Regions from separate parts of the Mesorhizobium sp. YL-MeA3-2017 genome, predicted to be linked through region 1. Evidence: predicted binding sites of a transcription regulator. Region 1 holds the regulator's gene; each other region holds the start of a gene.
What was found. Region 1 encodes LexA, which represses DNA repair genes until DNA is damaged. Its sites were predicted from a motif close to TGTTCNNNNTGTGTTCNG; they were not measured.
Positions count from the first base shown of each region.

Region 2: a site for LexA is predicted at 2,027-2,044, ahead of QFZ88_RS28635 (ATP-dependent helicase). Genes of this name have one in related genera too.
Region 3: a site for LexA is predicted at 1,328-1,345, ahead of QFZ88_RS13605 (ImuA family protein). Genes of this name have one in related genera too.
Region 4: a site for LexA is predicted at 3,330-3,347, ahead of QFZ88_RS14910 (YifB family Mg chelatase-like AAA ATPase). Genes of this name have one in related genera too.

Region 1 covers NZ_JAUSVH010000001.1:216,104-221,730, forward strand. The annotation lists gene QFZ88_RS00900 (antibiotic biosynthesis monooxygenase) at 1-31, opposite strand, end outside; gene QFZ88_RS00905 (LysR family transcriptional regulator) at 157-1,044, shown strand; gene lexA (transcriptional repressor LexA) at 1,379-2,101, shown strand; gene QFZ88_RS00915 (ComEC/Rec2 family competence protein) at 2,229-4,850, opposite strand; gene gltX (glutamate--tRNA ligase) at 4,944-5,627, shown strand, end outside.
Region 2 covers NZ_JAUSVH010000003.1:232,471-238,097, reverse strand. The annotation lists gene QFZ88_RS28650 (cryptochrome/photolyase family protein) at 1-403, opposite strand, end outside; gene QFZ88_RS28645 (TspO/MBR family protein) at 420-1,106, opposite strand; gene msrA (peptide-methionine (S)-S-oxide reductase MsrA) at 1,314-1,832, opposite strand; gene QFZ88_RS28635 (ATP-dependent helicase) at 2,060-4,138, shown strand; gene QFZ88_RS28630 (DUF2934 domain-containing protein) at 4,279-4,656, opposite strand; gene QFZ88_RS28625 (hypothetical protein) at 4,780-4,998, opposite strand; gene QFZ88_RS28620 (cation:proton antiporter) at 5,142-5,627, opposite strand, start outside.
Region 3 covers NZ_JAUSVH010000001.1:2,827,924-2,833,550, forward strand. The annotation lists gene QFZ88_RS13590 (HpcH/HpaI aldolase/citrate lyase family protein) at 1-487, shown strand, start outside; gene QFZ88_RS13595 (DUF1737 domain-containing protein) at 521-730, shown strand; gene QFZ88_RS13600 (metallopeptidase family protein) at 763-1,185, opposite strand; gene QFZ88_RS13605 (ImuA family protein) at 1,366-2,385, shown strand; gene QFZ88_RS13610 (DNA polymerase Y family protein) at 2,336-3,805, shown strand; gene QFZ88_RS13615 (error-prone DNA polymerase) at 3,802-5,627, shown strand, end outside.
Region 4 covers NZ_JAUSVH010000001.1:3,100,250-3,105,876, forward strand. The annotation lists gene QFZ88_RS14900 (polyhydroxyalkanoate depolymerase) at 1-651, shown strand, start outside; gene QFZ88_RS14905 (transglutaminase-like cysteine peptidase) at 901-1,524, shown strand; gene QFZ88_RS14910 (YifB family Mg chelatase-like AAA ATPase) at 1,712-3,244, opposite strand; gene QFZ88_RS14915 (GFA family protein) at 3,417-3,827, opposite strand; gene gshB (glutathione synthase) at 3,824-4,762, opposite strand; gene QFZ88_RS14925 (glycosyltransferase family 2 protein) at 4,864-5,627, shown strand, end outside.

The DNA.
Region 1 (5,627 bases):
CCGCGAAGGCGGCGTTCGATTGGGTGGTCATGCGTATCTCCATTTGAGGATCGCGGCGGACTGTGCGCGACGGCATCTGGATATCGGGACGGAAATATCGGATAAATGGTCCGGTATTCTCATCACATCGGATATTTTTTCCGGAATTGACTCTCCATGGATACGCTTGGAACGCTTGGCATTTTCATTCAGGTGGCCGAGGCGGGAAGTTTCGCGAGCGCTGCGCAACGGCTCGGCCTGTCGGGTTCCGCTGTCGGCAAGGCCATCCTGCGGCTCGAGGACGAGATGGGCGCGCGCCTTTTTCACCGCTCGACGCGCAGTATGGCGCTGACCGAGGAAGGCAGTTTTTTCCTCGACAGCTGCCGGCGCATCCAGGCGGAATTCGAACAAGCTCAGGCCCAGCTGTCGCGGTCGCAGGCGACCCCGCGCGGGCAGCTTCGCGTGAGCCTTCCCCTGGCCGGCATGCTTTTGATGCCGACGCTGTCGGCTTTCATGGCAACATATCCGCAGATCAACCTCGATCTCGATTTCACCGACCGGCTTGTCGATGTCATCGAGGAGGGTTTCGACGCCGTCGTTCGAACGGGCGACGTCAAGGACACGCGCCTGATGAGCCGCAAGCTCGGGACATTCAGGCACATGATTGTCGCGGCACCCGAATATCTCGCCGAAAACGGCAGGCCGAGTGTGCCGGAGGACCTCCTCCTGCATCGGTGCCTGCATCATCGCTTCGCGAATTCGGGACGGCTCGAACCGTGGCCGCTGGCGCGCGATGGACGCGAGCTGAAGCTCGACCTTCCCGTCACCACGGTCGCCAGCACGTTGGAACCATTGATCTATCTCGCCGAACGATCTTTCGGCATCACATGCCTTCCGCCGTTTGCCGTATCCTCAGGCCTGGCCGAGAGAAAGCTGGTGCCGCTACTGGAAGACTACCTTAGCGAGGCCGGGACGTTTCGGATCCTTTGGCCGACCAACCGATACCTCTCGCCCAAGGTTCGGGTTTTTGTCGACTACATGGCTGCGAATCTTTTTGCCGAGTAATCACCAGGCTGGAAGGCGCGGGACGCGTAGCAGCAACGTCTTTGTCGGCCGGCTTGGCACAATCCGGCCGGGCCGTGCCTTTGTTGCAGGCCCGGGCTCTTCACACCGCGCGCCTGTTCTGCTCAACCATGCAGTGGCGCCTCGATTCTGCCATTTGCAAAGCCACTCGCCCCGGCGCGACGAAAAAGTCGAGATCGAGTTCCGGCGGCATCAGGCTGAACAAAGCGTCAACAGATTCATTAAACTTTAAATGGTTGCGGAACACAAATGGAACAGATAGTGTTTGTTCCGGGTTTGTTTTACTGATTCCGGTTCCAGTCCCCTGGGGGTGACAATGCTGACACGCAAGCAACACGAGCTTCTGCTCTTCATCCACGAACGACTGAAAGAAAGCGGCATCCCACCCTCTTTCGACGAGATGAAGGAGGCGCTCGATCTTGCATCGAAGTCCGGCATCCACCGCCTGATCACCGCTCTGGAAGAGCGCGGCTTCATCCGCCGGCTGCCGAACCGGGCCCGGGCGCTCGAAGTTTTGCGTCTGCCCGATTCCATCGCGCCCGGCCTCAACGCGGCCAGGAGGTTTTCGCCGGCCGTCATCCAAGGCAGCCTCGGCCGCCCGGCGGCCAAGGAGCCGCAGCGCCCGCAGTCGGCCAGCAATGACGACGATGCCGGCTCCGCCGTTTCCATTCCCGTCATGGGCCGCATCGCCGCCGGTGTGCCGATCGACGCCATCCAGCACCGCACGCATTCCATCTCGGTGCCGCCTGACATGATTTCGGGCGGTGACCACTATGCCCTTGAGGTCAAAGGCGATTCGATGATCGAGGCCGGCATTTTCGACGGCGACACGGTCATCATCCGCAATGCCAACACCGCCAATCCCGGCGAGATCGTCGTGGCACTGGTCGACGAGGAGGAAGCGACGCTGAAGCGCTTCCGCCGCAAGGGCGCGTCGATTGCGCTGGAGGCCGCCAATCCGGCCTATGAAACCCGCATTTTCGGGCCGGACCGGGTCAAGGTGCAAGGCAAGCTGGTCGGCCTGATCCGCCGCTATTAATGAGGCCGGAACAGGTCGGCTCGACGCGCTCGGAGCCGGCTCCAAGCGCTCGTAGCAGGTCTCTTTCCTCCGCTGAAATGTCGCGGAGCCGGTTTAGTGGACGCGGTCTTGCCGAATTGATAGCCGGCTAATTTTCTGGCGTTTGAGGCGCGTGATCTCGTTGTTCTGTCGTGACATCAGGACCGTTCGGCGTGGCATCGCGTTTGTTCGCACGCGCATCGCGCCTGTTTGTGTCGGCATCGAATCTGTTTGCCGAGGCATCGAATTTGCCTGCCTTGGCATTGGACTTCACGCGCTCCTGCTGCCGGGGCGGCAGGCCCCTCGCCTCGCGTGAAAACCGGCGCTGCGCGTGCCAGGGCCGGGAGCTGTCTTCGAGGGCGAAGCGCGCCGTTGCGGCAGCAGCGGCATTTTGCGGGTCGAAATAGACCGCCGCGCTGCCGGCGCGGGCCAGATCCTGTCGGGTGATGACGACGACGGCGGCGTCCTCGCAAAGATCGCGCGCCGTGGCGTCGTCGATGACGATCACGGCGGCGACCGCACAGGCGGGCTTCGCGGCGCGCGCATTGGGCGCCGTCGCCACGACCGGGCCATCGGGATGGCGGGCAAAGCAGAGATCCTGCGCACACAGAAACGGCGTGCCGGGCGGCAGGTCCTGCGCGTCCGCCAAGGCGACGCCGGCCGATGCCGCCGTCTCGGGAAGGACGACAGTCTCGGCATCGAGCGCGCGGCGCCAATTGTCGAGCGTGAACGCATTGGGGCGCGGCCGGCTGACCGCCAGTTCGCCGCCGCCGATGGGCATGGCGACGAGGCGCGCATCCTCGGCCACCAGCACGTCGGGCGTCTCGACATCGTCCATCGCCACGATGCCGGCGAAGGCCAGCGGCACGGCGAGCAGCCGCAGCCATGTCGTGGCCATGGCGCCGATCGCCAGTGCGGCCGTGACCAGCAAAACCGATTGCGTCGAGACGAGCCCGACGGCATCGACCGGCGAGCGTGCTGAGATCCATTCGGCGATCGCCATCATCGCCGACAACCCCTTGCCCATGGCGTAGAGGAACGGTCCGTCGGCCCCGAACGGCATGGCGAGCGCGCTGAAAACGGCGGCCGGCATGACGACAAGCGAGACGATCGGCATCACGGCAAGGTTGGCGAGCAGGCTGAGCGGCGAAATGCGCTGGAAGTGCCAGGCCGCGAACAAGGCCGTCGCAAGACCGGCGACGATGGACGTCACGGCGAGACCGATCAGCCCCACCAGCGACTTGTGTACGAGAAATCCCGCCAGCGACCGCGCCGGCGGCGGGCCGGTCGGCGCGATGCCCCGGCGTTCGGACCAGGCAGCATAGGCACCGATCAGCGCGGCGGTGGCGGCAAACGACATCTGGAAGGAGGGCCCGACCACCTCGTGCGGCGCGATCAGGATGACGACGACCGCCGATATCGCCAGATTGCGCATCGACAGCGCGGCACGATCCAAGAGAACGGCGACCAGCATCACCGCCAGCATGATGAAGCTGCGTTCGGCGGCCACCACCATGCCGGAGATGGCGAGATAGGCAGCGATCGAGACCAGCGCGGCAAGGGCCGCATATTTCTTCACCGGATGCCGCGCCGAAAAATCCGGAAACAGCGCGAAGGTCCCGCGCAGCAGCGCCATGACGGTTCCGGCCACCAGCGCCATGTGCAGGCCGGAAATGGAAATGATGTGATAGATACCGGTGCGCCGCATCGCCTCGTTGACGGGTTCTGGAATGCCGGCGCGCACGCCGACGATCAGCGCGGCGGCGATTTCGCCTTCCGCGCCGCCGATGGTGGCGCGAATGCGGGCAGCGATTGTCTCCCGCGCGGTTTCGACCGCCACCGACAGGCGCGCCATGACGGGCATCGCATCGTTCGCGGGCGTCACCAGTTTCGGCTTGCCCATGAAGAAGCCGGTGGCGCCGATGCCGTCGAAGAAGCTTTCGAAGGAAAAATCGTAGCCGTTTGGCCGCACTGGGCCGGCTGGCGGCATCAGCCGCGCATAACCGTTGACCTCCGAGCCGGCCTTGACGCCATCGGGCACCGCCAGCGCCGACAGGCGCACCCGCTCAGGCTGGTAGCGCAGCTTTGGCCGCTGGGTGCTAAGAACGTCCAGCGTCAGCCTTGTGCGGCCGCTCGCCATCGGCTCGACCGCCACGACGCGCCCGGTTATGCCGGTCGAGACCTCGGCGCCCAGCGTGTCGCCCGGCATACGCCAGGTCTCGACCTTGCCGGCCAGGATACCGAGCACGAAGAACAGCACGGCCATTGCCGCGAGATGAGCCTTCGCCCCGGCAAGCAAGGCAATGGCCGCCAGCGCAAGGCAGGAAGCAACCGGCTGAAGGAAGGCCGGTTCTTCGGTCAGCGAAAAATAGACGGCGGCACCTGCCGCCAGGAACACCGGCGCGAACAGAAATGCAGCACCCCGGTCGAGCTCCAGGCTGACAACCGAACCGAGTGCGCCGCGCCAGTCCTGGCGCAACAACAGCCGCATGCGCCGTGTCCAGACGGCGATGCGATCAGGCAAGACCGGAGGTGGCTGAAGTCTGGCGATCTCCGGCGGCAATACGGGGATGACGCGGCTCTCCGCCACCGGCCCGCCGGCCTCGTTTGCGCCATCGGGCAGCCGGGCCGCAGGCGGGAAAAGCGGCTGGGTCGAAGCAAAGAGAAGCTGCTCGCTGATGCCGCGATCGGCATCCGCCCCGCCCTGCCCGCTCCGGCCCCGTCCAGCCATCGGGTCTGCCCCTTGCGCCCCCGACCTCCTATGCTACATGAACGCCCAAACAACGAAAGTCCGCGCCTTTGGCGCCCCTTCCTTGAGAGTTCCATGTCCGATCAGGTTATCACCCGCTTCGCCCCATCCCCCACCGGTTACCTGCATATCGGCGGCGCCCGCACGGCGCTGTTCAACTGGCTGTATGCCAAGCACACCAACGGCAGGATGCTGCTGCGCATCGAGGACACCGACCGCGAGCGTTCGACCGACGCAGCCACCGCCGCGATCCTCGACGGCATGGCCTGGCTGGGGCTGAGCTGGGATGGCGATGCGATCTCGCAATTCGAGCGCGCCGCGCGGCACCGCGAGGTTGCCGAGGAGCTGGTGCGCATGGGCAAGGCCTATTACGCCTATGAGACGCCGGCCGAACTCGAAGCCATGCGCGAGCATGCGCGGGCGAACGGGCTGCCGCCCCGCTATAACGGCCACTGGCGCGACCGCGATCCGTCCGAGGCGCCCGAGGGCGTGCGCGGCGCGGTCCGCATCAAGGCACCGCTGGAAGGCGAGACGCTGGTGCGCGACCGCGTGCAGGGCGAAATCCGCTTCCCCAACAAGGACCTCGACGATTTCATCATCCTGCGCTCGGACGGGGTGCCGACCTACATGCATGCGGTGGTCGTCGACGACCACGACATGGGCGTCACCCACATCATCCGTGGCGACGACCACCTGACCAACGCCGCGCGCCAGACCACCATTTACGATGCGATGGGCTGGGACGTGCCGGTGTGGGCG
Region 2 (5,627 bases), on a different contig from region 1:
TTCTCGCCTCGACTTTTTGTGCCTTCAGCGCGGTCTTGACTGTCTCGTCGATCGCTCGCTCTGCTGCGCCGTATCTTCGGTTCCAGAAAACAGCCGCTGCATTGATCATGGCGGCAAGACGAGGGATGACCGTCGACGCTTGGCCTCTATGGATGAAAAGGGGGCCGCCCCGTCGACGCAAAGCATCGTCCAATTCCTGCAACGAGCCGTGAAGCCACCAGCGTGAAGCCCCGCCGAGCGGGCGCAACCCCTCGGATTCTTCATCGTCAACATAGATGCAGTAAACAGGTCGTCCAGATTGCGCGGCGGCATTCAGCGCGGGATTATCCCCCAAACGCAAATCGTCTCGAAACCATACTATTACTGGCCGCGAGATGTCCTGATTTGCGTTGTCATCAGCCATGCGTGTCGCGGTCCCTTTAACCGTTCAGACGCCAGATCTCGAAATTGAGCAAGGACGCGAACGCCACCCAGGCTGCAAGCGGCACGAGGCAGAAAGCGGCCGCGAGATCGAGCCTGCGGAACCGATCGATCGTTGCCAGGATGAGCAGGAATTGCGGCACTATGTCGAGCAGGCCGGCGAGCGGATTGTGCAATCCGAAAAACAGCCATGACCACATTGCGTTCAGTGCAAGTTGAAGAAAGAAAAGCGTCAGCGCGAAACGACGCTCAGCGTCATCGTCGGAAATTTTGAGAACGCGCCACGCCGAGTAGGCCATCAGAAGGTACAAAACTGTCCATACGGGCGCGAAAATCCAGTTCGGTGGATTGAACGACGGCTTGACCAAGCCCGCATACCATGAAGCGAGGTTGGGATACGTGGCCCACTGTCCCAAAAGCGAGGCTGCAATGACCGGAACGATGACGATTGCGGCTCGAAACCAGGGAGAAATAGCTTTTTGGCGAGTATTCATTGGGATGCAGCGGGTTATGATTGCGTTGTCTATGACATGGGCACCCTCGCGTTTGTCGTCCATCCGCCGAAATAGCGGCCGCCGCCAAACCCGAGGGACATCAAAGCAATATGGAAACTTACCAAATTCTTCATGCTTCGTTTTACGTAGTTCGATGGATGATGGATCACCTTCTAGGCCTTTGAAGCGCACGAGAGCGGTATTCCATGGGGAGGTCGCCGTCAGACGATGTCGTTGCTTCGCGGCGTGGCGGGCTCGCCTCCCTGGCGATGCTGGACTGGGCGGTCACTGACTTCCCACAACCTTAAGAGCAGCCCGCCCCCTCGCAGCGTGCGGAAGATTGTCGACAAACCGGGCGCGACACGAACTGATTGCCGAAGCAATACGCGGGAACGAAAGCTATTCGGCGTGGTGCGCTTTTTCTCGGTTCGGAAGCTTCCAGTTCGGCCGGGGGAAGTGACAGGCGTAGCCGTCCGGATAGCGCTGGAGATAGTCTTGGTGCTCCGGTTCCGCTTCCCAGAAATCGCTCGCCGGCGTCACCTGGGTCACGACCTTTCCGGGCCAGAGGCCGGAAGCGTCCACATCGGCGATCGTGTCTTGCGCGACCCGCTTCTGCTCGTCGGTCGTATAGAAGATCGCCGAGCGGTAACTGGAGCCGATGTCGTTGCCCTGGCGATTGCGAGTCGTCGGATCGTGGATCTGGAAAAAGAACTCGAGGAGATCGCGGTAGCCGACCTTGTCCCGATCGAACACGATCTCGATCGCTTCGGCGTGGGTGCCATGGTTGCGATAGGTGGCGTTCGGCACATCCCCGCCGCTATAGCCGACGCGGGTGGAAATCACGCCGGGACGGCGTCGGATCAAATCCTGCATGCCCCAGAAGCAGCCGCCTGCGAGCACCGCGCGTTCCTTGGTCATCGTTTGAATCTCCTGGTTCGAGTTCTTCCATCATATAGGCGCTGTCCGAGACGATCGCAGTGGGAAAGCGGAGGTTGACGGACCCTTTGCCGAAGGCGTCCGGCGATCGCCGCGACGAGTTTTTTCGCAGCCTATCGGCGGACCGCGAGTGACCCTGCGGCACGGCAGGCATAGCAACGACGATCGGATCTCTTGCGAACGAAACGGAAACAATGCTGCATGTGGCGATGAACATCGCCTTTGATTCGCCGAAGCCTGTCGACTACTTGTCGAGCCTCAACGAGCGCCAGCGCCTGGCGGTCGAACACGGCTCCGGCAAAGTTGCCCGGCCGCTTCTCATCATCGCCGGAGCAGGATCGGGCAAGACCAACACGCTGGCACATCGCGTTGTCCATCTTATCGTCAACGGTGCGGATCCCCGCCGCATCCTCCTGATGACCTTCTCCCGACGCGCCGCGGTCGAGATGACCAAGCGGGTGGAACGCATCGCGTCCCAGGTGCTCGGCGACCGGGCTTCCGTCATGACCGATGGCCTGACATGGGCGGGGACTTTCCACTCCGTCGGCGCGCGCCTGCTGCGCGACTATGCTTTGGATATCGGCCTCGATCCGGCCTTCACAATCCATGACCGCGAGGACTCCGCCGACCTGATGAATCTTATTCGGCATGAGCTCGGCCTTTCGAAGACCGAAAGCCGCTTCCCTGCCAAGCAGACCTGCCTGTCGATCTATTCCCGCTCGGTCAACGCGCAGGCGCCGCTTGACGAGGTTCTCGCCGACGACTTTCCCTGGTGCCACAACTGGGTCGACGAACTGAAGAAGCTGTTCGCCGCCTATGTCGAGGCCAAGCAGGCGCAGAACGTGCTCGACTATGACGACCTGCTGCTCTATTGGGCCGAGCTGGCGAAGGAAGCCGCGTTTGCCGAGGAGATCGGCTCCCGCTTCGATCACATCCTGGTCGACGAGTACCAGGACACCAATCGCCTGCAGGCGGCAATTCTTCTGGCGCTGAAGCCCGACGGGAGCGGCGTGACGGTCGTCGGAGACGACGCGCAATCGATTTACGCGTTCCGCGCGGCGGACATCCGCAACATCCTCGACTTTCCAAAGAGTTTCACGCCTGAAGCGGAAGTCGTGACGCTCGATCGCAACTACCGCTCGACCGAGCCCATCCTGGCTGCGGCAAATGCGGTGATCGCCGAAGCTGAGGAACGCTTCACCAAGGACCTTTGGACAGAGCGCAAGTCGTCGGCGAAGCCCGCGCTCGTCACTGTCCGCGACGACACCGCCCAAGCAACCTATGTCTGCGACGCGATCCTCGCCGAACGGGAAGCCGGCACGCGGCTGAAGGAGCAGGCCGTGCTCTTCCGGACGACGCATCACAGCGGCTCGCTCGAGGTGGAACTGACGCGACGCAATATCCCGTTCGTCAAGTTCGGCGGCCTGAAATTCCTCGATTCCGCGCACGTGAAAGACGTCCTGGCAACCTTGCGCTTCGCCGAGAATCCGCGTGATCGCGTCGCCGGCTTCCGCGTGCTGCAGCTCCTGCCCGGCGTCGGCCCCTCCTTCGCCGGACAAGTGATCGACGCTATGGAAACTGCACTCGACCCTACCATGGGACTTCAGGCGCTGCGTGCCCCTCAACGCGTGGCCGAAGACTGGCCGGGATTCGTAACGCTTTTCGATGAGCTTAGACGTAAATCGTCAAGCTGGCCCTCAGACCTCGAACACGTACGGCTATGGTACGAGCCGCATCTCGAGCGCATTCACGAAAGCGCGGCAGCCCGGCGCGGCGATCTCATGCAACTGGAGCAGATTGCCGCCGGCTATCCGTCACGCGAACGTTTCCTGACCGACCTAACCCTCGATCCGCCTGCGGCCAGCAGCGACCATGCCGGTCCGCCGCACCGCGACGATGACTATCTCTTCCTGTCGACCATCCATTCCGCCAAGGGACAGGAATGGAAGAACGTCTACGTCCTTAACGTCGTGGACGGTTGCATCCCCGCCTGCCTGGGCGCCGGCGAGCGCAAGGAGATCGAAGAGGAACGCAGGCTTCTCTACGTTGCGATGACGCGAGCCAAGGATTCATTGCATCTCATGATGCCGCAACGCTTCTATGTCGAGAACCAGGTCGGACGCGGTGATCGACATGTCTACGGGCTGCGCTCACGGTTCATTCCGGATCACGCGCTCCAGCATTTCGAACAGACGACTTGGCCCGTGGCGGAAACCAAATCGGGCATGGGTGCGAGATCGCGAGCCAGCGTCGATCTGCGTGCCAGAATGCGCGGGGCCTGGAGTTGAGCGGCCCGGCGTTTTCAGCACAGCGCATGCTTGCCGGACAGGAGCCTGAATAACCGGGATTTCGGTTATTCAGGACACCGCAATCTATCGACGATAACGTCTGTACGTGCCCAAGCTCGTCTATCCAAACGCCCGCTCAGCTAGTCAGTCTTGCCTGCCTCGGCCCGGGCGGCTTGTTCGGCGGCATCGAGATCCCCGTCCGCTTCGTCTATCAGCCTTTGCGCCTCGTCGCCTGATATCCCGGTCTTGATCGCAAGCGCCTCTTGGGCCAGCACATCGTCCTTCGCCACGCGGCCCGTGTCGCGTTTTCTCGCCTGGCCAGGCGAAACCGTCTCACCGCTGACGTCGGTGCCATACACGGTTTCCGGCACGGCCTGCCCGTGGTACTCAAGCTCATCACGGTCGAGTTCATCGATGGCCTGGCGCCAATGCCGTTCATGCTGACCGTCAGGTCGGCCCTCGCGTTCCCAGATCTGGTATGCACGCTGCTGAATTTTCTCGTGTCGATCGGCGCCCATGGCGGCCTCCCTGTGCAAGACGATAGGCAACGCGGGAACCGTCAGATCGATCCAGGCATTTCTGCGCGGGAACGGAAGATTTTCGGGTCCGCAAGAGAACAGGTCGACTCCCGAAGGATAGGGCTATTCGTTCTTTGTGATCGTGCCGTGGTTCAATTCAATCACGTCGGCGCTGGCGATCTGGCGGGTGAAATCCCTCCGCAGTTCCCCCCAGGTCCCGAGAAGTGCGCCGAAGCCGCTGCACCGGATTGGCGTGTCCTCGTCAGGTTCCTCCGGAATGTCCATCCGGATCGTGCCGCAGCGCTTGCAATCCAGCAAATCGTCAAGGCGCTTCCTGACCATCTGGCCAACCTCCCGCAGCCATAACGCTATCAAAGGGAGAGCAAGGAGTCACGGATGAATCATAGCGTCGCATCACCGTGAATGGTCAGTGCGCCACATTGGCCGGAGAACGATCGAGAATTGCAATTCGATCTCCTACAGCCTCAACGATCGCCCGCTTGCCGAATGCGTGCGCGCCTCCGATCGACCCAGCTCATGATAGGCGACGCGCTGACTCCATGGAGAACCACCGAACACAGGACGACGAAGGCAGACAAGGCCCAGATTCGATCCACGTCTTCAAAGTTCGCGCGACTGACGGCAAAGGCGAGATAGTAAATTGTCCCAAGTCCGCGGATGCCGAAAAATGCAACCAGCCCTTTTGCGGCCGTTGGAATCGGCGACGAAGCAAGACTTGCCCAGCCTGACAGCGGTCGGACCACCAACAGGAACAGAAGGCCGACCAGAATATCCCGCCAGCTTAGCGGGGCGAGCAATCCCCATCTCAGCGTGGCTCCGAAGACCAGCATGATCAGCACCATCAGGATGCGCTCGATTTGCTCGGAGAACTCGGCCATCGCGGCATGGAATCCATGACCGCGGTCTGTCGCCCGCAACGTCACGGCGGCGATGAAAACGGCCAAAAAGCC
Region 3 (5,627 bases), 2.6 Mb from region 1:
GGCGCTGATCAACATCGCCGCCATCGCCGAGCTTGGCCGCGATCCCGCCTCGCGGCTCGCCTGCCTGGTCGCCGGCACCAACGACCTGATCAAGGAGACCGGCATCCAGGCGACGCCGGACCGACGCTATCTGATGCCATGGCTGATGCAGATGGTGCTGGCCGCGCGCGCCGGCGGCATCGCGCTGCTCGACGGCGTCTACAATGATTTCCACGATTCGGCCGGCTTCCTGCGCGAATGCGCCGACGCTGCGGCCATGGGCTTCGACGGCAAGACGCTGATCCATCCTACGCAGATCGAGGCCGCCAATGCCGCCTTCTCGCCGTCGCCGCGGGCGCTGGCCGAGGCCCGCGCCGTTGTCGAGGCCTTCGGCAGGCCGGAGAACGCCGGAAAAAGCGTGATCGCGCTGGAAGGCCGGATGGTCGAGCGGCTGCACCTCGCCCAGGCCGAAAAATTGCTGGCGAAAGCCACAAGCATCGGCGCATGATCGCCGCTACCCTATACAGGACAGGACCCGCTCATGCGACTTTACCGTTTTCTCACCGCCGTCGACGACGCCACCTTCTGCCATAAGGTGACAGCGGCGCTGAACAAGGGCTGGCACCTCTATGGCTCGCCGACCTATGCCTACGACAAAAAAGAAAAGGCGATGCGCTGCGGCCAGGCCGTGGTGAAGGACATAGACGGCCAGGACTATGTTCCCGGCGAGACCAAGCTGAGCGACTGGTGACGGGCGGCCGCTGAGGCCACGCATCGAAAAGTCTATTCGACGGCCGCCTCGATCCGCTCCATGTCGTCGTCGGAGAGGCCAAAATGATGGCCGATCTCGTGGATCAGCACATGGGTGACGATGTCGCCCAGTGTCTCCTCGTTCTCGGCCCAGTAGTCGAGGACGGCGCGGCGATAGAGCGTGATGCGGTTCGGCCCTTCGCCGGTCGCCGGGTTCCAGCGTTCGGCGATGCCGCGCCCCTCGAACAGGCCAAGCAGGTCGAACGGCGTCTCCAGCGACAGGTCGTCCATGATCTCGTCGGTCGGGAACTCGGCCATCTGGATGACGATCTCGCCGGTCAGCTTGCGGAATTCTTCCGGCAGATGCGCATAGGCTTCCAGCGCCAGGAGCTCCATTTCCTCCAGGGAGGGTGAAAGCTCCCCATGCCAGGTGCGGGTCTTGTAGATGCGGGCCATTCTTTGTCCTTTGACATTCGGCATATAGGCCGTTGCGGCACAATCGGCAAATGCCGGACGCTCCGGAGACGAGTGCCCGCCTGGAAGAGGAATAAATTCTTCACGACTCCGCTTGACTCTCGTTCCGCCCTCTGGAATCTATAAGAACATAACAGGAACATATCGACGGAACGGAACACCATGGCGACAAGCGCTGTGGTGCGGGACACTGTTTTTGCCCTGCGCCGCCAGATCGCGAAAATCGAAGGAACACTGGCCGAGCGCCTCGACGCGCCTGCCGGCGATGCCTTCGACGCGGATCGCATGCTGGTTCGCCGTGGCGGCGTGGCCGAAAGCCATGGGCTGCTCGCGACGGGTGCCGGCCGCCTCGACGCCGCCCTGGGCGGCGGCCTGCCGAAAGCCGCCCTCACCGAATTCCATGGCGCCGAGACGCGCGACGCCGGCACCGTCGCCGGTTTCGCGCTCTCCCTTGCCGGCCTGGCCTTGAAAGCGGCGGGCTCGCCTGCCCCCATCCTCTGGGTCGGCACCGCCGAGATCTTCCGCGAGGCCGGCTTTCCTTACGCGCGGGGTCTTCAGGCCGGTTTCGGCATCGCGCCCGAGATGTTGCTTTATGCCGAGGCGCCAAAGCTCGTCGACGCCTTGTGGATCGCCGAGGAAGCGGCCGGGCTGACGGCGCTCTCGGCCGTCGTTCTGGAGCTGCGCGGCAATTCCGAACGGCTCGACCTCACGGCGACGCGGCGGCTGCATCGGCGCGCGCAGATGGCTGGCCGGCCCGTATTCCTGCTGCGCCAGGCAGCCTTCGCCGAACCGACGGCCGCCCCTGTCCGTCTTGTCGTCGCCCCCGCACCCGCCGCACCTCGCCTCACCGTCGCCGGACCGCTGGACGGCTCGATCGGCCGCCCGGCCTTCACCGTCACCATCGACAAGAGCCGCGCGGCACAGCCTGGACAATTCACACTGGAGTGGAACCCCGATGAACGCACATTCCTGGACAGAAAGCGCGTGGGCGGAACCGGCAAATGGCGAAGGGACGCGCAAGAAGGAGCAAAGGATCCTGTCGCTCTGGTTTCCGCATCTTCCGGCGGAGCGGATACTGCGGCAGCGCCTGGGGCGGTCGTGGCGTTCCCGCCCTTCCAGTCATCACCCACTGGTGATCAGCCATCGCGACCGCAACGCGCAACGCATCGCCGCGCTCGATGAACGAGCCGAGGCATTGCGCCTGAAACCCGGCATGGGCATCGCCGACGCCCGCGCCATGCATCCGGCGATCGACATCATCGAAGCCGATCCACAGGCGGATTTGCGCCTGCTCGAAAGCCTGGCCGACTGGTGCGACCGCTACACACCGCTGGTCGCCCTGGACGGTACCGACGGCCTGTTCCTCGACATCACCGGCTGCGCGCATCTTTTCGGCGGCGAACGCGCCATGCTGGATGAGATCCTGGCCCGGTTTTTCCATCAGGGTTTCGACGTGCGCGCCGGCATCGCCTCGACAGCCGGGGCTGCCTGGGCTGCCGCGCGATTTTCCAGGCAATGCATCGTCGAACGTGGTGATGAGGAGAGGCTCCTGGCACCCCTACCGCTGACCGCGCTGCGCCTCGATCCGCAGGTGCGCGGCAGCCTGGAAAGCGTCGGTCTTCGCACGGCAGGCGCCGTCATGGCGGCGCCACGCGCGCCGCTGGTGCGCCGTTTCGGCGCGACCCTGCTCCTGCGGCTCGACCAGGCGCTCGGCCGGCAGGATGAGGCGGTGTCGCCGCGCCTGCCCGTCGCGCCTCTTTCGGTCGAGCGGCATCTTGCCGAGCCGATCACCCTGACCGACGACATCGAGCGTCTGGTGTTCTTGCTCGCGACGGCGCTGAAAACCGATCTCGAACGGCGAGGCGAAGGCGCCAGGGCGCTCGCACTCCTGCTTTTCAGGGTCGATGGCGTGGTCAGCCGGCTTGTCGTCGGCACGTCGCGGCCGATGCGTGAGCCGCGGCTCGTCCAGAAACTGTTCCATGAAAGGCTGGCCGCGATCGCTGAGGATTTCGATGCCGGCTACGGTTTCGATCTCGTTCGCCTCGCCGTCCTGACCACCGCGCCTTTCGATATACGACAAGCCGACCTCGCCGGCGATGTCGAGGAAGACGAGGAAGGTCTCGCTCTCTTCGTTGACCGTATCCGTGCCCGCCTGGGCGATGGTGCCGTGATGAAACCGGTCGCCATCGAAAGCCATCTGCCGGAACGGGCCGTCACGACCATCCCCTACTGGGAGAACCCGCCGCAGCGTGTATCGCCGCCGAAGAAACCCGCCGCCCCCAGGAACCTGCCCACCACAACGCCTTTCCAGCCGGAACGCCCGATCCGGCTGTTCCGGGTGCCGGAACCGATCGAGGTTCCGGCCACGGAAATCCCGGATGGCCCGCCGCCGCAGTTCCGCTGGCGGCGCGCGCTGCACCGTGTCGCCAGCGTCGAGGGCCCTGAACGCATCGCGGCGGAGTGGTGGCGCAAGCAGGAGCCGACACGCGACTATTATCGCGTCGAGGATACGGACGGCCGCCGCTACTGGCTCTATCGCCAGGGCTTTTACAGCGATTCCGAACCGCCGCCGCGCTGGTTCATGCATGGGGTGTTCGCATGAAGACGGCCAACCTGCGCGCGCCATCTGCCCTGCCGGCCTATGCCGAGTTCGGCGTGCAGTCGAATTTTTCCTTCCTGCGCGGCGCCTCGCGCCCGGAGGAGTTGGTCGTGATGTCATGCGCGCTGGGCTACACCGCCATGGGACTTGCAGATCGTAATACCGTTGCCGGTGTGGTGCGTGCTTGGAGCCAATCGCGGCATATTCAGCTTTCCAACGAGACCGAGGCGGTTTGGCTGCCTTATCATCCCGGTTGCAGGTTGGTGTTCTGCGACGGTGTCCCGGATATCTTGGCCTATCCTCAGGACCGAACCGGTTGGGGGCATCTGTGCCGGCTCTTAACCGAAGCGAATCTTCGCGGAGAAAAGGGGGCTCCTCTACTTTATCTCGACGACCTCCTCAAAGGGGGTGACCATATATCTCTCGCCATACTGCCCCGTCTTTCCCCCGGCCAAGATGAACTACCGCTGTTATGCCGGTTGAAGGAACGTTTCGGTCGAAATCTGTGGCTCGCTGCCGCGCCCAAATATCAAGGCGACGACCTCTTTCGCATCGAGCAGGCTCAAGGTCTGGCACAAGCCGCTGGTCTGCCTTTCATGGCCACTAACGACATACTCTATCATTGCGCAGAACGGCGACCGCTGCAGGATGTGGTGACTGCGATCCGGCTCAACGTCCCTGTAGCCGAGGCTGGAATGGAACTCGCTGCAAATGCTGAGCGCCATATGAAGCCGACGCAAGAAATGGCTCGTCTTTTCCGTCGCCATCCACAGGCGCTTACCGAAACGCTGCGCTTCGCCGAGACCCTCAGCTTTTCACTACAGGAATTACGTCACAATTATCCCGACGAACCGACGCGCGATGGCGCAACGCCGCAGCAGGAACTGGAACGACTTGCCTGGGAAGGAGCAGTGGAGCGCTACCCTGACGGAGTACCGCAGCCCGTGTCCTCGCGTATCAGGGAAGAATTGGCCCTGGTCGGGCGAATGGGGTATGCGCGCTATTTCTTGACCGTACATGACATCGTTCGCTTCGCACGCAGCCGAGGCATATTGTGTCAAGGCCGTGGCTCTGCCGCCAATTCCGTCGTCTGTTACTGCATCGGTATAACGCCGGTCGGGCCTAATCAAATCCATGCACTTTTCGAGCGCTTCATCTCTGAAGAGCGTAACGAACCGCCCGACATAGATGTCGATTTCGAGCATGAACGCCGCGAGGAGGTTATCGCTTATATTTATGAGAAATATAAGGAAAAGCATACTGCACTTGCCGCGGCGGTGATCACCTATCGCGGCCGCTCCGCTTTGCGTGAGGTCGCCAAGGCAATGGGTCTATCCGAGGATGTCCGAAGCGCTTTGTCGAGTTCGATCTGGGGCTGGTATTCATCCGAACTTGGCGAGCGAGAGACCCAGGCCGGCGGTCTTGCCCATACGGACCCGTTGACCAGATATGTCCTCGATCTCGCCAACGAAATCATGGGCTTCCCGCGCCATCTCACGCAGCATGTCGGCGGTTTCGTCATCACCAAGGATCGCCTCGACGAGATCGTACCTATCGTCAAGACGGCAATGGACCAACGCAAGATGGTCGAATGGGACAAGGATGATCTCGACGCCGTTGGATTGCTTAAAGTCGACGTCCTGGCGCTCGGCATGTTGTCGTGCCTGAAACGCACATTCAGTTTGTTGAAAAGCCATTATCCCGCCGTCCGCGATCAATTCGATCGGCCGTATGAGCTAGCGACACTGCCGGAAGAGGATAAGCGTGTTTACGATATGATCTGCCGCGCGGATACGCTCGGTGTTTTCCAGATTGAATCACGCGC
Region 4 (5,627 bases), 2.9 Mb from region 1:
GACACGCGCCGCAACCCGACCGCGGTCAACCTCCTGGCCGAGGAAAAGGGCATCGACTGGTTCCGCGACAACGTCGTCATGCAGGCGCCCTGGCCGGTTCCGGGCTTCGGTCGCGACGTCTATCCGGGGTTCCTGCAGCTGTCCGGCTTCATGAGCATGAACCTTGACCGGCACATCATCGCCCACAAGGACTTCTTCATGCATCTGGTGAAGAACGACGGCGACAATGCCGAGAAGCACCGCGACTTCTACGACGAATATCTGGCGGTGATGGACCTGACCGCCGAATTCTACCTGCAGACGGTGGAAACGGTGTTCGTGCGCCACGCTCTGCCCAAGGGCGAGATGAAGCATCGCGGCACGCGGGTCGATCCCGCGGCCATCCGCAATGTCGCGCTGTTCACGGTCGAGGGCGAGAACGACGACATTTCCGGCATCGGCCAGACCGAGGCCGCGCAGGGCCTGTGCGTCAACATTCCAGCCGACATGAAAGTGCATTACATGCAGCCGGCGGTCGGCCATTACGGCGTCTTCAACGGCTCGCGCTTCCGCGCCGAGATCGTGCCGCGCATCGTCGACTTCATCACCAGCTATGGCCGCACCAACAAGGTGGCGGTGAAGCGCAAGACCGTTCGCGCCGCCCAGGCCTAGAACTGGCGCGGCGCCATCGGCGCGATGGTGCCGTGAGCGGCGGCCGTCGGCGGGGCGCGTCAGCCCCTTCAATCGCATGGTCCGTATCGCCGGCCCGACGGGATGTCGCGGCTGTGGACGGGTGTTGCACAATCACCGCTGTCGCCTGGATGCAATTAACCCTCGACGTGAATCCGTCCTTCGGGTGAATTGACACGCCATGTAAATCGCCTTTAACGTTTTGTTAAGAACAGGGGCGAGCGGGGGACAATGAACTCCTCACCGGCGGCACACGGCTTGCGTTTCTTCGCGGCGGCGGCGATTGGGCTGACCGTGGCGACGTGGTTCACGCTGCCGGCGGCGGCGGCCAGCGTCATGGCGACGGGCGGACCGACCTCGCAGCCGATCGGCCACTACGATTTCTGCAAGACCCGCCCCGCCGAATGTTCGGTGCGCCCGAAAGACCTTGCGCCGGCGCGCCTCACCGCGGGACTGTGGGGCAAGCTCACCAGCGTCACCGCTTCGGTCAACGCGGCGGTCAAGCCGATGAGCGATCTCGAAATCTACGGCAAGGACGAAGTCTGGGCCTATCCCGACAAGGGTGTCGGCGACTGCGAGGACTATGTGCTGGAAAAGCGCCGCCGGCTGGCGAGGCTCGGCGTTTCCCTGTCGGACCTGCTCATCACCGTGGTGCGCAAGCCCGACGGCGAGGGCCATGCCGTACTGACGGTGCGCACCGACAAGGGCGATTTCGTGCTCGACAACCTGACCGACAAGGTCAAGTCATGGGACCAGACCGGCTATCGCTATCTGAAACGCCAGGCCATCGACAACACCGGCCGCTGGGTTTCCATCCGCGATGGCCAACAGGTTCTGGTCGGCGCGGTCCAGTAAATTTCGAGTTTCCCAGAATGAAGGCGATCGCGGCAGCGACCTTGGGTGCTGCTGCGCGCTGGCCTTCGCGCAGGCTGCACAGCGGCTCTGGCGCGCGATGGGTGGCTCTCATGGGCCTATTCGATTTGCTGCCGGCCGATTCGTCTGAAATCGCCCAAACATCGTCCTGGCTGGCCCGGTTTCCAGCCTACGCCGCCTGCGACAGCCGCTCCGACGCCATGCGATAGGAGATCGCCTCGGCCAGATGAATGCGGCTGACCGTCTCGCAGTCGTCGAGATCGGCCAGCGTGCGGGCAACCTTCAGCACACGATGATAGGCGCGCGCCGAAAAGCCGAGCTTCTCGCTGGCCTCGCCAAGCAGCGCCATGCCATTGGCATCGGGCCTAGCGATGTCCTCGATGACGCCGGGCGCGCAATGGGCATTGAGTGTCTCGCCGGCGAGACCGCGCGCCTCGAAGCGCAGCCGCTGGATCTGGCGGGCACGGCTGACCCGCCCGGCGACGATCGCGCTCGGTTCCGTCCGCGCCGGTTTGATCAGGTCGCTGGCCGAAACCGCCGGCACGTCGACCTTGAGATCGATACGGTCGAGCAGCGGCCCGGAGATGCGGGCCTGGTAGTCGATGCGGCAACGGTCGCCGCGCAGGCAACGATAGCCGGGCTCGCCGGCCATGCCGCATCGGCACGGATTCATCGCGGCAACCAACTGGATGCGCGCCGGATAGGTAACCCGATGGTTGGCGCGCGCGATCATGCAGTCTCCGCTTTCCAGCGGCTGGCGCAGCGCATCCAGCGTCTGCGGCGAGAATTCGGGAAACTCATCGAGGAACAGCACACCGTGATGGGCAAGCGAGACCTCGCCCGGACGGGCCCGCAGCCCGCCGCCGACCATGGCAGCCATGGAGGCGGAATGATGCGGCGCCCGGAACGGCCGCCTGTCGGTCAATTTGCCTTCGGCCAGCTCGCCGGCGACCGAGGCGATCATCGACACTTCCAGAAGTTCCTTCGGCGCCAGCGGCGGCAGGATGGACGGCAGGCGCTGGGCCAGCATGGATTTGCCGGATCCGGGCGGTCCAACCATCAAGAGATTGTGCCCGCCGGCGGCGGCAACCTCCAGCGCCCGCTTGGCGCTTTCCTGCCCCTTGATGTCGGCGAGATCGGGCAGGTCGCGGGCGCCGTGGTGCACGCCGGGTTCCGGCCGCGACAGAACCTGCGTGCCGCGGAAATGATTGGCCATGGCGATCAGGCTGCGCGGCGCCAAAATGTCGATATCGGGCCCGGCCCACGCCGCCTCCGGGCCGCAGGCATGGGGGCAGATCAGCCCGCGCCCTTCGGCATTGGCGCCGATCGCCGCCGGCAGCGCGCCGGCCACCGCCGCGATCGTGCCGTCCAGCGAAAGCTCGCCCAGTACGACATAGGCCGCCAGCATATCGCCGGGGATGGCGCCAAGCGCCGCCATCAGGCCAAGCGCGATCGGCAAATCGTAATGGCTGCCTTCCTTGGGCAGGTCCGCCGGTGCGAGATTGACCGTCACCTTGCGCGCCGGCATCGACAGTCCGGAGGCGTGAAGGGCCGCCTGCACCCGCTCGCGGCTTTCGGCGACCGCCTTGTCCGGCAGGCCGACGATCTGCATGCCGACCTTGCCGGGCGCGACCATCACCTGCACATCGACAGGCACGGCCTCGATGCCCTGGAATGCAACCGTACGGACCCGCGAAACCATGCTGCCCCCGAAGCAGTGGCCGCCCATGTCCGGGCGATCAAGTCTGGCTAACGGCCGAAGACAAGCATGGATTATCGATCAAAGCAAGAACAATAAGGGAACATCGTCGCGCCCAGGCTGTAGGCCGGGTTGTATGCGGTTGAATCGGGCGGAACATCGCCAACTCCACCGCTTAGAGGTGCCGGGTCTCCGCGGGCGTCGAACCCCAGTCGTCGTTGCGGCCGTCGCGATAGGTCACGGGGGCAGCCATCAGTTCGTCGATGTCGACGCCATCCAGGCAGGCGACATTGATATTGAAATAGGTGGCGCCGGTCATGTTGGGTGTGTCCACCCGCTCGAAGCCCCGCACGCCGCAATGTTTGCAGAAGAAGTGGTGCGCGACGTCGTTCTTGCCCTGGTAGTCGGTCAGCTCGCTTTCGCCGGCGACAAGGCGGAATGTTTCCGCGCGCGCCTCCACGGACCACAGCCGCATCTTGGTGCAGATCGTGCAGTTGCATTTCCCCGTACCGGCAGCGATGTCGACATCCGCCTCGAAGCGGACGGCGCCGCAATGGCAACTGCCGGTATAGGTCTTCAGGGTCACCGCTTCGCCTCCACCGCGTCCCAGAACAGGGCGGCGATGTCGGCGCCGCCAAAACGCTTCACCTCGCGGATGCCGGTCGGCGAGGTGACGTTGATCTCAGTCATGTAGTCGCCGATCACGTCGATGCCGACAAGGATAAAACCGCGTTCCCTCAGCGCCGGGCCGATGCGGGCGCAGATCTCGCGTTCGCGTGCCGTCAGTTCGGTCTTCTCGGCGCGGCCTCCGACATGCATGTTGGAGCGCGATTCCGTGTCCGACGGCACCCGGTTGATGGCGCCGACAGGCTCGCCATCGATCAGGATGATACGCTTGTCGCCCTTGCGCACGTCCTTCAGGTAGCGCTGGACGATATAGGGTTCGCGGAACAGCTGGCCGAACATTTCCAACAGCGAGCCGAGATTGCGGTCGGCCTCGTGCAGGTGGAAGATGCCGGCGCCGCCATTGCCGTAGAGCGGCTTGACGATGATGTCGCCGAACTCCTTGCGGAAGGCGGCAACCTCCTGCGGATCCTTGGTGATCAGCGTTTCCGGCATCAGGTCGGCGAATTCGGTGACGAAGATCTTCTCCGGGCTGTTGCGCACCCAGGCCGGGTCGTTGACCACCAGCGTCTTCGGATGGATGCGCTCCAGAATGTGCGTGGTGGTGATGTAGTTCATGTCGAAGGGCGGGTCCTGGCGCAGCAGGATCACGTCCATTTCCGACAGGTCGGTGCGCACTGGCGCGCCAAGGGTGAAATGGTCGCCCTTCACATCGCGCACCTGCATTTCCTCGATGCGGGCGAACACCTTGCCGTCGCGCATGGAAAGCCGGTCCGGCGTGTAGTGGAAGAGCTGGTGGCCGCGCCGCTGCGCTTCCAGCGACAGCGCGAACGACGTGTCGCCGGCGATGTTCACGGTCGAGACATGGTCCATCTGGACGGCGACTTTGAGGGGCATGGAGGGTCTCCGGTGAGCGCGATATTTCCAGGTGGCGATGATGTAGCGCCTGGCATTCGTGCTGCCAATCCACCAGTCGAATCTTCTAGCGACCGGGAGTTGTGTTTCAGCGAAATCTTAAGGCTTTGCTGCCCATAGTCCCCGCTGCTTGGGTTGATGGGAGGGATGCGTTGGGCGCGCTCGCTAAGAAGTTCGACAAGGCGGTTACAGCTCCTACCATCGAGCCGACGCCGGACGTCCTGGAACTGACTATCCTCATGCCTTGCCTCAACGAGGCCGAGACCATCGCAACTTGTATCTTGAAGGCAAAGAGCTTTCTGGGCCGCTCAGGAATATCGGGCGAAGTGTTGATCGCAGACAATGGCAGCACGGACGGTTCCCAGCATATTGCTACGACCTTTGGGGCACGTGTCGTGCCAGTCACCGAAAAAGGGTATGGCGCGGCTTTGCAAGGCGGCATCGCCGCTGCTCGAGGCCGCTTCATCATCATGGGTGATGCCGACGATTCCTACGACTTCGAGCAGCTCGACGCGTTCATCGAGCGCTTGCGCGGTGGCGCTGACCTTGTCATGGGCAACCGTTTTAAGGGTGGCATCGAGCCTGGAGCGATGCCAATGCTGCATCGATATCTGGGCAATCCCGTCCTGTCGTTCTTGGGCAGGCTGTTTTTTAGCATCAGGACGAACGATTTTCATTGCGGCCTGCGTGGTTTCAAAGCCGAGCGAATCCGCACATTGAACCTGCAGACTACAGGTATGGAATTCGCCTCCGAGATGGTGGTGCGCAGCGCGCTCGCCGGATTTGTTATCGACGAAGTGCCCACGACCTTGAAACCGGACGGTCGCAGCCGCCCCCCACACCTCAA